DNA from 3 places in the Ponticoccus sp. (in: a-proteobacteria) genome. Region 3 is predicted to be linked to each of the others. Evidence: riboswitches for the same ligand, from Rfam matches in the RefSeq annotation. Region 3 holds a riboswitch; each other region holds the start of a gene.

Region 1 (4,538 bases), on a different contig from region 3:
CGGATTCGACAAGGCGGATCGGATAGCGGATGGCAGCCTCCAGCGTGGTCATGCCCCCGCCCGAGGTCATCAGGAACAGCGGGCAGACAAAGCCGTTGTCGGCCAGCGTCTTTTCCAGCGCCCGCAGATAGCGGGCCATGATCGGCTGCACGTAGGAATTGCAGACGGTGGTCATGAAGCGCTCGTATTCGCGCACTTCGGGGCAGACGTCCGACGACAGCGTGATCTCTGCCGTGCAGCCGGCGTCGATCAGCAGAGCGCGCACGGCCTGCTCGTGGGCCGGATTGGCATAGGAATGCAGCAGGCCCACGGCGACCGCCTCGATGCCCAGGCGGTTCAGTTCGGCGGCCAGTTCGGTGACGCGGGCGCGGTCGAGCGGCAGCAGGACATTGCCGCGCACATCCATCCGCTCGGTCACCGTGAAGCGCAGATCGCGCGGCACCAGCGGCGCCGGCTTTTCCAGCTGCAGATCGAACTGATCGTAGCGGGATTCATATGCGATTTCGAGGCTGTCGCGGAAGCCCTCGGTCGTGATCAGCGCGGTCCTGGCGCCCTTGCGCTCGATCAGCGCATTTGTGGCCAGGGTGGTGCCATGGACGAAGATATCGATATCGCTGGGGGCCAGCCCCGACTGCTCGCGAACGATGGTCACACCCGCCATGATGCCACGTTCGGGCTGCTCCAGATCGGTCGGCACCTTGGCCGTGAACATGCCCTTGGGCGTTTCCAGCACCACATCGGTGAAGGTGCCGCCGATATCAGCTGCCAGACGTGTCTTGGTCTTTGCGTGGGTCATGGGAACTGCACTCCGTTTGCCTTGACGGTTAAGTGTCACGGGCCGTCTAGTGAGGGAAACGAAACGTTTTTTTACCGCTATCGATTATTTCGATAGTCCCGTGTCGGGGCATTGAGGCATGGGTGCAGAGCGACCGCCGGGCCGGTTTCGCGGCCTTTCCCAAGCACGGCGGGTGTTGCGGATGTCGGCGCGGATCCCCCCCGGGTCGTGCGGGCTCTGGTCGCGGCGCGGGATATCGGTCTTTGGCCTTTCGGCCCGCCGGGGTGCAAAGCGGCTGGTCCCCGGATTGGCCCGGGCGCCGGGATTGCTGCTCTGGTGGCCGACAGGACCGGGCCCGCCAGGGTTGGCCGGGACCTCGATGTCAAGGTCGGCGGCGAGCAGATGCGCGGCTGTTGCGCGGGGCCGGGACCGTGCGGCGCGGCCTGCTTGTCCGCCCGTGCCGGGATGGGCCTTCAGCGGCCCGGACATGGTCCACCAGCGTGAACCGACCGCCCGGGGCGCCAAGCGGGGTGCCGCCGGTTGACGGGTCTCGGGTTACGGCGCGCGCTTCACAAGCGAGGGCCGGTCGGTCGTCCTTGGCAAATGCTTCCGCAAGGCGCCCCCTGTTCGCTCAGGCAGAGGAGGCCTTCAGGGCTACGGCTTTCCTGCGGCGGCGGCCCCTGCGTGAGGGTTCAATGCGGCAGGCGGTAGGACCGTCGGGCCTGCGCGCCGCCGCGCCTCTGCCGCTTTGGCATCGCAAGGGGCAATGGCGTCAGCGGCGCTTCCAGTGAGCGTGTCAGAAGTCTGCAGAATTCCGCCACGGCCGGCGAGTGGCCCATGAACGGAGCGGCCTTGTCAAAGGCGCCCCGCGCGGCCTGCAGATAATCCGCATTGCCCGGCAAGCCCGCGATCCATTGCATATAGCCAAGCTGCCCCATTTGCCGCGCCTCGTCGGCTGGCATCTCTCCGGTGTCGAGTTGAAGGATCGTGCGTTCCAGTGTCATTGCGCCCTCCGCGCAGGGGAGGGCGCATGAACGGAGGCGGCGATGTCCACAGGGCCGTCAGGTCCATATGTCGTCTCTCCAGTCCCAGAGCGCCCCGCCCGGGTTAAGGTGACTGCGGTGCGCAACAGCACGCACCGGAGATGGCAGGTCTCCTGACTTGCGGGTCGCCGCTTTCCCGAACCTTCCCGAACCGCTTCGGTTCAGTGGTGTTCTTCGGGGTCGCTCGCCGCTCACAGTTGCGGGGGCAGTTGCGGAGTTGGGTCAAGGCCCTCACCGCATTCCCTTTTAAACCGGCCCTTTCAGGCCGGTCACCATCGCCTTCTGCATTGCAGAATTCCGGGCAAAAGTCGAGTGGAATTGCCAATGGCGGCCATTACGGCGCTTGCCGTCCAGCGGGGTGTTTCCCCTGTCAGCCCCCAGGCCAGACCGCGCCTTGCCCGCCCGGGGGATGCGCCGGAGGCTCCGCTGCCGGACATGCCTTGGGTCGGCGACCTGCCCCCTGATGCGAACCGGAAGGCGGGCGCCTGTGCCGCCTTCGTTCGCGATGCCCGTGCCCGCAGTTCGTCTTCCGGCGCGGGGGGTGCCCCGGACCGGAGAAGCGCGTTGGCGATGCCCGGGCGCTTCGGGGTCCGGCGGTCGAGGACGGTCACGGGATGGATCCGGCACCGCGACCGTCGCTTGCCGTGCCTGCCCGGACGCGACGCCGACGGTGCCGCGCAACCCGGCGATCAACAGCCCGTATCCGGGGGTAAGGTCGACGCGCGAAAGCAGCGCCCCGGCCTCCGGTGAACCGGATCGAGTGCGCCGCGCCCCCGTCCGTCAGGGCCGGTCAGAAGCCGACCTGATCCGCCCCCTTCAGGTGCAGGATCTCGCGCGCCTCGTCCGGGGTTGCCAGTTCCAGCCCCAGCCCCTCGATGATCTGGCGGGCCTTCGTCACCTGCTCGGCGTTGCTGCGCGCCAGTTGCCCCGGTCCGGCCCAGAGCGAATCCTCCAGCCCGACGCGGATATTGCCGCCCATGGCCGCCGCCATCGCCGCGATGGGCAGCTGGTTCTTGCCCGCGCCCAGAACCGACCACTGGTACTGGTCGCCGAACAGCCGGTCCGCCGTGCGCTTCATGTGCATGACGTCGTCGGGATGCGCGCCGATGCCGCCCATCAGGCCAAAGACCGTCTGGATGAACAGCGGCGCCTTGACCAGTCCGGCGTCGAGGAAGTGCTTGAGGTTATAGAGATGCGCCGTGTCGTAGCATTCGAACTCGAACCGGGTGCCGAGCGGTCCGAGCGTCGTCAGGATGTATTCGATCTGGCCGAAGCTGTTGTTGAAGATGATGTTCTTGTTGCCGAGGTAGTCGCGTTCCCACTGGTGTTTGGGGTTCGGAAAGCGCTTGAGCATCGGGAAGAGGCCGAAGTTCATCGACCCCATGTTCAGAGAGGCGACCTCGGGGCGGTGCGTTTCCGCCGGGCGGACGCGTTCCTCGATGGTCATGGTGGGCGCGCCGCCGGTGGTGATGTTCACCACGCAGTCCGAGGCCTGCTTGATCACGCCGAGGAAGGGCGCGAAGGCCTCGGGCGACTGGTCGGGGCTGCCGTCCTCGGGGTTGCGGGCGTGCAGGTGCACGATGGCCGCGCCCGCCTTGGCCGCGCCGATGGCGGCGTCGGCGATTTCCGAGGCCGTCACCGGCAGGTGTTCGGACATCGAGGGCGTGTGGATCGCGCCGGTCACGGCGCAGGTGATGATGACCTTGCGGGGTTTCGCCATGGTCTGGGGCTCCTTCAGGATTGTTCGGATGCAAGGTGCCGGCGCAGGGCGGCAAGGCGCGCGTCACGCCTGTCCTGCCGGGCGCGGATGGTCTCGGGGCTGCGGTCCTGTGGCCATGTTGCGGCGATCTTCTCGGCGTTGTCGACGGAAAAGACCTCCGGTCCCGCCGGTTCCTCGGCCAAACGCGCGTAGAAGCCGCCGTAGCGGGTGGCGTAGTCGATGATGCCGCCGGGGGCGTTCAGGTCGATGGTCTCGATCGGCCCCATCAGCGCCCATCGCAGGCCCAGCCCGTCCTTGATGGTGGCGTCCAGCCCCTCGACGCTGACGACGCCCTCACCCAAGAGCCGCAGCGCTTCGCCCAGCAGGGCGCCCTGCAGGCGGTTCAAGACAAAGCCGTCGCGCTCGCGGGTCATGCGCACCGGCACCTGCCCGATATCGCGGTAGAGCGCTTCGGCGCGGTCCATGGTCTCTGTCGCGGTCCATGGCGCGGGGCAAAGCTCGACCACCGGGACAAGATGCGGCGGGTTCACCGGGTGCCCGACGAGGCAGCGGTGCCGGTGTTCAAGCCCCTCGGTAAAGCGCGAGGCGACGATGGCGGAGGTCGAGGAGGCGATGATCGCGCCGGGCGGGGTGGCCGCGTCGAGCCGGGCGAAGAGGTCGGTCTTGACCTCGATCTTCTCGGGCCCGTTCTCCTGCACGAAGCTGACGCCCGCGACCGCCTCTTCCAGCGTGGGACAGGTGCGGATGCGGGTCAGCGTCCCGTCGCGGTCCTGCAAGAGGCCCTCGGCCAGCAGGGTGTCGCAGAGCACGGCCATGTCGGCGGCGAAGCGGTCCAGAACGGCGGAATCGGCGTCCCAGACCTGCACGGAATGCCCGGCGCGGGCGAAAAGTGCGCTCCATGCGCGGCCGATCAGGCCCGCGCCGATGATGGCGACTGTCTCGGTCATGTCAGGTCCCTTTCGTTACAGCCACAGGACCTGGCGGCGCAGGTCGATGTCAT
Region 2 (4,538 bases), on a different contig from region 3:
TTACAGCGCCCTGAAGACGGAAAAGACCTACGATCAGGTGGTGGTGAACTACGGCACCCTGCCGATGGACGAGCTGTATTTCGAGCTGAAGCCGCTGTCCTCGAACGGCGGCGCGGTGGATTACGACGCGCTGATCGACGGCCAGCCGCAGGAGCTGACGCGCAACCCGGACGGGGGTTTCGCGCTCTACCGCATCGGCGACGCGGTGAGCGCCCGCAACACCCACGCGGCGATCTACGATGCGCTGAGGCTGATGAAGGACATCTGACCGCCGCGCATCCCGGGCCCTTCACCGCATCCCGGCATGGGGCCGGGGGCGCGGTGGGCGGCGGGACTGCCTCCAGCGTCCAGCCGCCGCCGGACGGGGCGACGCAAGCGCAGCGCCGCCGGACGGGAAGACGCGCAGGGGAGACAACGCAGGGGCAGGGCCGCCGGGAGAGATGACGGGCGGACGGGGCTGTCGGCAGGGACAACGCTCCGGCATTGCCATCGGATCGTTTGGGCAGCGCCGCCGGGAGAGCCGACCCGGGAGCAAGGCCACCGGATCGCGCGGGACGATTCCCTGCGCGCCTTGGTGCGAAACGATCCAGGGGCGCGACGACCCGCTTGGCCTTGCCCGGCCCGCGAAACGCCGCACTAGGAACGGTGGGAGCCTAGAACTCCACCCCCTTCTGCGCCTTGATCCCGTCGCGGAAGGGGTGCTTGACCAGCGTCATCTCGGTCACCAGGTCGGCGGCTTCGATCAGCTCGGGCTTGGCGTTGCGGCCGGTCAGGCAGACGTGGGTCATCTCGGGCTTCTGGTGCAGCAGGAAATCGACCACCTCGTCGATGTCGAGATAATCGTAGCGCAGCGCGATGTTGATCTCGTCCAGCAGCACAAAGCGGATCTCGGGGTCGAGGATCTGTTCCTTCGCGATCTTCCACCCGGCCTGAGCAGCGGCGATGTCGCGGGCCTTGTCCTGGGTTTCCCAGGTAAAGCCCTCGCCCGAGACGAAGAACCGGCATTCCTCGGCAAAGCGTTCGCGGATCATCTCGGCCTCGCCGGTGATCCAGTTGCCCTTGATGAACTGCACCACCGCGCAGGGCATGCCATGGGCGATGCAGCGCATCACCATGCCGAATCCCGAGGAGGACTTGCCCTTGCCCGGCCCGGTGTGGACCATGATCAGCCCCTTCTCGCCGGTCTTGCCTGCCATCATCCGATCGCGCGCCGCCTTGATCTTCTTCATCTTCTCGGCGTGGCGGGCCTGCTCTTCGGGGGTGACCGTGTCGGACATGGCGCTTCTCCTTGACAACTCGGGGCGAATGGGCGCATCTCGCACCCTGCTGGTGCCTGTGTAAACAGGTGAAAAGGGAATGTGCAGCCCCGTGCGGGGTCAGGCGCAGCCGCCCCCGCGACCGTGAACCGGAAAGGGCCCCATCGCCACTGGCATCGCGCCGGGAAGGTCGGGGACCGCTGGGCCGCAAGGCCCGAGATCCGCAAGCCGGGAGACCTGCCAGCGAGAAGAGCTTTTGAGACCGGACGGGGTGTGCCGGTGTCGGGATTGGTCCCTGTCGAAGGGCCGCGCCCGTCATCCCCCCGGACAGGAGAGACGATGACCGCGCCCACTGCCCCGACCGAACTGCTTGTCTGCGTGAAATGCCGCAAGGGCATGGACGTCCCCGCCGACGACCGCCGCCCCGGACAGCGTCTGTATGACGAGATCACCGCGCGGGACGCGCCCGAGGGCGTGCGCGTCACCGCTGTCGAATGCCTGCAGAACTGCGAGTCCGGCTGCACCGTCGCGCTGCGGGGCGGCGACCGCTGGACCTATGTGTTCGGCAATGTCGACGAGGCGTCGCATTCCGACATGCTGCTGGAAGGCGCGTCGCTTTATCACCAGACGGCGGACGGGCTGATCCCGTGGCGCCAGCGTCCCGAGCACTTCAAGCGCAACTGCATTGCGCGCATCCCACCCCTGACCCCGCAAACGCAGGAGCCTGCCGAATGACCGACCTTTCGAAACTGCCCGTCACCGTGATCACGGGCTTCCTCGGCTCCGGCAAGACGACGCTGGTCCGCCACCTGATGCAGAACCCGGGCGGCAAGCGCCTTGCGGTCGTCGTCAACGAATTCGGCGATGTCGGCGTGGATGGCGAGATCCTGAAGGGCTGCGCCATCCCCGACTGCCCCGCCGAGAACATCATGGAACTGGCCAACGGCTGCATCTGCTGCACCGTGGCCGACGATTTCATCCCCACCATCGAGGCGCTGATGGCGCTGGAGCCGCGCCCCGATCACATCCTGATCGAGACCTCGGGCCTCGCCCTGCCCAAGCCGCTGCTGAAGGCCTTCGACTGGCCCGATATCCGCTCGAAGATCACCGTCGACGGCGTGATCGCGCTGGCCGATGCCGAGGCCGTGGCCTCGGGCCGCTTCGCCCCCGACGTGGCGCGGGTGGACGCGCAGCGGCTGGCCGACGACAGCCTCGATCACGAAACACCGCTGTCGGAGGTCTTCGAGGACCAGATCAGCTGCGCCGATATCATCCTGCTGACCAAGCCCGACCTTGCCGGTCCCGAGGGTGTGGCCAGGGCCAAGGCGATCATCGCCGCCGAGGCGCCGCGCGTGCTGCCGGTGGTCGAGGTCGCCGAGGGTGTGGTCGACCCGCGCGTGATCCTCGGGCTGGAGGCCGCCGCTGAGGACGACATGGATGCGCGCCCCTCGCATCATGACGGCCACGACGACCACGAGCATGACGACTTCGAGTCGATCGTGGTGGAGCTGCCGGAACTCGACAGCCCCGAGCAGCTGGTCACCGCCATCGAGCGGCTGGCGAACGAGCTGAACATCCTGCGGGTCAAGGGCTATGCCAGCGTGAAGGGCAAGCCGATGCGCCTTCTGGTGCAGGCGGTGGGCGCGCGGGTGCGTCACCAGTACGACCGCCCGTGGAAGCCCGACGAGGCGCGGGTCTCGAAGGTGGTGGTCATCGCCGAACATGACGACGTGAAGCCCGAGGCGATCCGCGCGATCCTTGGCGCGGCGCCGGTCGCCGCCTGATGTAGGGCGGGCCTTGGGCCCGCCGCACGCCCATGCATGTCATCTTTCGCGAAAGCCACGGGCTGGACGAGGCCGACACCCCCCGGGACCTTGCGCAGGACCCGGGCGATCTGGTGGTGCTGTCCTTCTCGGACTCGGACCTTGGGGCCTTTGCGGCGGGCTGGCATCGCGGCGGCGGCGCGAAGCGGATGCCCGCGCTGCGGCTGGCGAACCTTGCGGCGCTGAAGCACCCGCTGTCGGTCGACACCTATGTCGAGCAGACCTTGGCGGGGGCGAAGGGCGTGCTGATCCGGCTGATCGGCGGCGTGCCCTACTGGGCCTATGGGTTGCAACAGGTCGAGGCGCTGTGCCGCGAGAAGGGCATCGCGCTGGCGGTGCTGCCCGCCGACGGGCGGGTGGATGCGCGGCTGGACGCGGTCTCGACCCTGCCGGTCTCCACGCTGCGCCGGTTGCAGCATCTCTGCGACAGCGGCGGCGCGGTGGCGGCGCAGGCGGCGCTGGCGCAGATGGCGCTGGCCTCGGGGCTTTATGCCGGACCGGTGCGAGGCGCCAAGGGCCTGCCGCAGGTCGGCGCATGGACACCGGAGGAGGGCGTCTGCTGTCCGGCGGTGGCCTTCGGGGCGATTGCCGGAGGGGGGCTGTCTGCCCCCCGCTCGGACAGGCCGAGCCCCCCCGACGGTATTTTGACCAAGAAGAAACCCGGGGCGGTGGTGGTCTTCTACCGGTCTTACCTGGTGGCGGCGGACCTGGAGCCCGTCGAGGCGGTGATGGAGGGCCTGCGGGCGCGGGGCTTCGAGGTGGCGGCGCTCTTCGTGCCCTCGCTGAAGGCGCCGGAGGCCACGGGCTGGCTGCGGCGGCAGGTGGCGGCGCTGGCGCCGGAGGTGATCGTGAACCTGACCGCCTTTTCCGGGCGTTCGGGCGGCGGGGCCTCGCCGCTGGACGCTGGCGGCGTGCCGGTGTTCCAGGCGGCGCTGGCGACCTCGGACCGCGAGGCCTGGGACGCGGCGGAGCGCGGCTTGTCCCCGGCGGATCTGGCCATGCACGTGGTGCTGCCCGAGGTGGACGGGCGGATCTTCGGCGGCGTCCTGTCCTTCAAGGAAGCGGGCGAGCGCGACCCGGACCTGCAGTTCTCGCGTGTTGTGCACAGGGTGCATGCGGGCCGTGTCGCGGCCTTCTGTGACCGGGTGGCGGGGTGGCGGCGGCTGGCCGCTGTCCCGGCTGACGCGCGGCGGGTGGCGCTGGTTCTGTCGACCTACCCGGGGCGCGACTGGCAGATGGCCCATGCGGTGGGTCTGGATGCCGTGGCCTCGGCCCGGGCAATGCTGGAGGATCTGCGGGCCGCGGGCCATGCGGTCGAAACCGGGCTGGACGAGGCAACATTGGCCGCGGCCCGGCTGGTCTGGCCCTGGGCGGATTACGCGGCGGAGCTGGAGCGCCTGCCGCAGATGCTGCGCGCGGATCTGCAGGCCGCATGGGGCGCGCCCGAGGCCGATGCAAC
Region 3 (4,538 bases):
GCCGGTCAGGTCGGCCCAAGTCGTCGCGTATTGCGCCTCGGGGATCGTGGTGTAGGAACCCGGCTCCAGCTTGACGATCAGCTGCGGCTGGCGCTGGACGATTTCCTCGGGGTCGATGGTGAAGGCGTTGACGTTCCCGCGCGAGGCCGCCTGATCCTCGATGACGATATCGCCAAAGACATTCTGGCCCCCGCCGGCGGCGATCATGTCATGCCAGCCGGACCCCGGCGTCACGGTCACGAGCGGGCGCTTTTCCTCGAGGTAGACAGGCACCGGCGGGACACCGTCCAGACGCTCGGCCAGCAGGGTCTGGTAGCCGACGTAGTAATCCACCAGATCCGCCGCCTGCTCTTCCTGGCCGAAAAGCTTGCCCATCAGCTCGACGTTCTCGACATGCTTCAGCGTGTCCCAGGCGGTGATGACCATGACCGGGATGCCGAAGGGTTCCAGCTGGCGCGCCGCCTCTTCGTAGACGCCATTGCGCGGCAGGATCACCAGATCGGGGTTCTTGGCGATGATCGCCTCGTAGTTCGGTTCGTTCTGCCCCTGCCCGACCACATCGGCCTCGGTGAACTCGGGCCAGTAATCCGGGTCGCGATAGGTGCTGGCGCCGGTGCCGACAACCTGGTCGATGGCGCCGATGGCGCGGGCGAATTCCACCGAGTAGCGGTTGAAGATCACCGCGCGCTGGATCGGAAGATCGACCTCGACCGAGCGGCCGACATCGTCGGTGATGGTTTCGGCCCAAAGGGGCACCGAGGTCGCCAGCGCGACAGCCGCGGCGGAGAGGGTGGATTTGAACAACATGCGATCACCTCGATCAGTTTTGTTTCCCGAGGTGCTCTTGGGGTGCATCACGGCGCCGGACCCGGCGCCCTTCGGCGTCCGGCCCCATGGCCATGGCTGCCACCCTGCCGAGCCCCTCGTCGGCGGTTGCGTCTGCCATGGCAGGTCTCCTGGCTCGCGGCTCGGACGTTCGATGATCCCTTCCCGGCCCGGGGGCCAGTGGCACGATCGCGAACTCGCCGCCTACAGTTGCGAGGGCAGCCGCAGCCTGGGTCTCCCCGTCCTGCGTTCCCTTTTCATCCGCCGTTGCGGAACCGTGGCAGGCCGGAAGATACAGAGATCGCGCTCCGCGGCAACAGCAAAGGCAGCGGGTCCCTGGCCGTGAGGGGGTAACGCATTGGCGCATCGGGATATTCGGTGGCGCTGGAACTGATGGACCCCCGGCAGCCCGTCGGCGGAGCATGCTGGCCGATGCCCGGCGCGCGGCGGCGGGGGCCTTGTGGATGCGCGCTGTTCGCCGCAGGACCAGCGGGCGCGGAAAGCCGGGCCCGGCGCGCCACAGCCCGGCCTTCGCGACGGGGCATCCTCCGGTGGTCGGCCCGCCGCTTCCCGCCCGGGCGACAGGCAGGATGACGGACCCGAAAAGCCCCTGCCGATACCGGACGTCGACTTATCCCCGGAAAACGACCTTCAATATATTGACACCCCCCTGCCCCGGATCGCAATATGCAGTTGCTTTGGTTCCGGCGGGGTGACTCGTCGGCTAAGAGGGAAGCCGGTGAGGGTCCGGCACTGCCCCCGCAACTGTAAACGGCGAGTTTCTGTCCATTCCACTGGTGTCGGACGGCACCGGGAAGGCGGACGGGCAACGTTTGAGCCGCAAGTCAGGAGACCTGCCAGAGCATGAACGACGACCGCGGCGGAGGGCCCGGGCGCGCGGATAGGTCGTTTGGCCCTGTCCCCGTGTCCGCTTCGCCCACAGGCAGCAAACCGGCAAAGGGACAACCGCATGAGTATCACCGTCTATTCCAAGCCCGCCTGCGTGCAATGCACCGCAACCACCCGCGCCCTGACCGCGCGCGGCATCGATTTCCGCCTCGTCGACCTGACCGAGGACGCCGCGGCCATGGAACTGGTCACCGGGCTTGGATACCGGCAGGCGCCGGTTGTCGTCGCGGGCGACGAGCACTGGGCCGGGTTCCGTCCCGACATGATCAGCCGCCTGTCCTGACGCCGGGCGGTCGGTCATGGGGGGCCTCGCCTATTTTTCCAGCGGCTCGGGCAACACGGCCCGGTTCGTGGAGCGGCTCGGCCTTCCCGCCACCCGGCTGCCCCTGCGCGGCGATGCCGCGCCGCCGCTGATGACCGCGCCCTTCGTGCTGATCTGTCCGACCTACGCGGACGGGGCGGGGCGCGGCGCGGTGGCCAAGCCGGTGATCCGGTTTCTGAACATCGAAGCGAACCGGACCCTGCTGCGCGGCGTGATCGCCAGCGGCAACCGGAACTTCGGAGAGACATTCGCGATGGCCGGACAGGTCATCGCCCGAAAATGCAACGTGCCCGTGCTCTACCGGTTCGAACTCGCGGGGACCGACGCCGACATCGCCCGTGTTCGTGACGGGCTGCAAACCTTCTGGGGAACCCGATGCTTGACGCCAGCCTGACCCAAGGCCTTGATTACCACGCGCTGAACGCGATGCTGAACCTCTATGACGCAGAGGGCAACATCCAGTTCGAAGCCGACCGCATGGCGGCGCGGCAGTATTTCCTGCAACATGTGAACCAGAACACGGTCTTCTTCCATTCGCTGGAAGAGAAGCTGGGCTATCTCGTCGACGAGGGCTACTATGAGGCGCAGGTTCTGGAACAGTACCCCCGGGACTTCCTTCGCAGGATCTGGGAGGCCGCCTTTGCCAAGAAGTTCCGCTTTCCGACCTTCCTTGGCGCGTTCAAGTATTACACCTCTTACACGCTGAAAACCCGCGACGGGCAGCGGTTCCTGGAACGCTACGAAGACCGCGTCGTGATGAACGCGCTGGCGCTGGCGCAGGGCGATGAGACGCTGGCCATGCAGCTGATGGAGGAAATCCTCTCGGGCCGGTTCCAGCCCGCGACGCCGACCTTCCTGAACGCCGGCAAGACCGCGCGGGGCGAATTCGTGTCCTGCTTCCTGCTGCGGCTGGAAGACAACATGGAAAGCATCGGGCGCGGCATCAACTCGGCCCTGCAACTGTCCAAGCGCGGCGGTGGCGTGGCCCTGATGCTGACCAACATCCGCGAGTACGGCGCGCCCATCAAGGGGATCGAGAACCAGTCCTCGGGCGTCATCCCGGTGATGAAACTGCTGGAGGACAGCTTCAGCTACGCCAACCAGCTGGGCGCCCGGCAGGGTGCGGGCGCGGTCTATCTGCACGCGCATCACCCGGATATCCTGCGCTTTCTCGACACCAAGCGCGAAAATGCCGACGAGAAGATCCGCATCAAGACCCTCAGCCTTGGCGTGGTGATCCCGGACGTGACCTTCGAGCTGGCGAAGCGCAACGAGGACATGTACCTCTTCTCGCCCCATGACGTCGAACGGGTCTACGGCTGTGCCTTCTCGGAAATCTCGGTCACCGAGAAATACGCCGAGATGGTCGACAACCCGAAGATCCGCAAGAAGAAGATCAACGCGCGCGCGTTCTTCCAGACGCTGGCCGAAATCCAGTTCGAAAGCGGCTATCCCTACATCATGTTCGAGGACACGGTGAACCGCGCGAACCCGATCGCGGGCCGGATCACCATGTCGAACCTCTGCTCCGAGATCCTTCAGGTGAACGAGCCGTCCGAATTCAACGACGACCTCAGCTATGCGCACATGGGCACCGACATCTCCTGCAACCTCGGGTCCATGAACATCGCGCGGGCCATGGATGGCGGCGATCTGGGCGCCTCTGTCGGCACCGCGATCCGGGCGCTGAACGCGGTGTCCGAGATGTCGGCCATCGACTCGGTGCCCTCGATCCGCAAGGGCAACGACGAAAGCCACGCCATCGGGCTTGGGCAGATGAACCTGCACGGCTTCCTTGCGCGCGAGCATATCCAGTACGGCAGCCCCGAAGGCGTGGAATTCACCAGCGCCTATTTCGCCGCCATCCTGTTCCACGCGCTGACCGCCTCTTGCCGACTGGCGCAGGAGAAGGGCCGCAGCTTCAAGGGGTTCGAGACCTCGGCCTATGCGGATGGCAGCTATTTCGACAAGTACACCGACCGCAGCTGGCGCCCCGAGCAGCCATCCGTGAAGGCGCTGTTCAAGCGGTTCGGCATCGAGCTGCCGGGCAAGAAGGACTGGGTCGCGCTCAAGAAGGACGTGATGACGCACGGGCTGTACAATCGCAACCTGCAGGCGGTGCCGCCCACTGGGTCGATCAGCTACATCAACTATGCGACCTCCTCGATCCATCCGATCACCGCGAAGATCGAGATCCGCAAGGAGGGCAAGATCGGTCGCGTCTACTATCCGGCGCCCTACATGAACGCCGAGAACCTCGAATATTACCGCGACGCCTACGACATCGGCCCCGAGGCGATCATCGACACCTATGCCGCGGCGACGGAACACGTCGACCAGGGCCTGTCGCTGACCCTGTTCTTCCCCGCCGAGGCCAGCACCCGCGATATCAACCGCGCGCAGATCTACGCCTGGAAGAAGGGCATCAAGACAATCTACTACATCCGCCTGCGCCAGGCCGCGCTGGAAGGCACCGAAGTCG

Evidence for each region. A riboswitch is a leader RNA that binds a small molecule or an ion and turns the genes downstream of it on or off. The one in region 3 is predicted to bind cobalamin.
Region 1: another riboswitch for cobalamin. It lies ahead of ACN5KJ_RS17955 (hypothetical protein); the one in region 3 lies ahead of nrdH (glutaredoxin-like protein NrdH).
Region 2: another riboswitch for cobalamin. It lies ahead of ACN5KJ_RS14690 (DUF1636 family protein); the one in region 3 lies ahead of nrdH (glutaredoxin-like protein NrdH).

What each region holds. Positions count from the first base shown of each region.
Region 1 is NZ_JBLXGL010000012.1:139,200-143,737, reverse strand. Features, by position in the region: gene ACN5KJ_RS17960 (hydantoinase/oxoprolinase family protein) at 1-796, opposite strand, end outside; gene ACN5KJ_RS17955 (hypothetical protein) at 1,468-1,779, opposite strand; cobalamin riboswitch at 1,904-2,110, opposite strand; gene ACN5KJ_RS17950 (3-keto-5-aminohexanoate cleavage protein) at 2,609-3,538, opposite strand; gene ACN5KJ_RS17945 (3-hydroxyacyl-CoA dehydrogenase) at 3,553-4,485, opposite strand; gene ACN5KJ_RS17940 (ATP-binding cassette domain-containing protein) at 4,501-4,538, opposite strand, start outside.
Region 2 is NZ_JBLXGL010000008.1:155,628-160,165, forward strand. Features, by position in the region: gene ACN5KJ_RS14680 (FAD-dependent oxidoreductase) at 1-268, shown strand, start outside; gene cobO (cob(I)yrinic acid a,c-diamide adenosyltransferase) at 654-1,277, opposite strand; cobalamin riboswitch at 1,311-1,516, shown strand; gene ACN5KJ_RS14690 (DUF1636 family protein) at 1,596-1,991, shown strand; gene cobW (cobalamin biosynthesis protein CobW) at 1,988-3,040, shown strand; gene cobN (cobaltochelatase subunit CobN) at 3,073-4,538, shown strand, end outside.
Region 3 is NZ_JBLXGL010000014.1:24,570-29,107, reverse strand. Features, by position in the region: gene ACN5KJ_RS18925 (ABC transporter substrate-binding protein) at 1-807, opposite strand, end outside; gene ACN5KJ_RS18920 (hypothetical protein) at 821-946, opposite strand; cobalamin riboswitch at 929-1,120, opposite strand; cobalamin riboswitch at 1,508-1,702, shown strand; gene nrdH (glutaredoxin-like protein NrdH) at 1,796-2,017, shown strand; gene nrdI (class Ib ribonucleoside-diphosphate reductase assembly flavoprotein NrdI) at 2,034-2,450, shown strand; gene nrdE (class 1b ribonucleoside-diphosphate reductase subunit alpha) at 2,432-4,538, shown strand, end outside.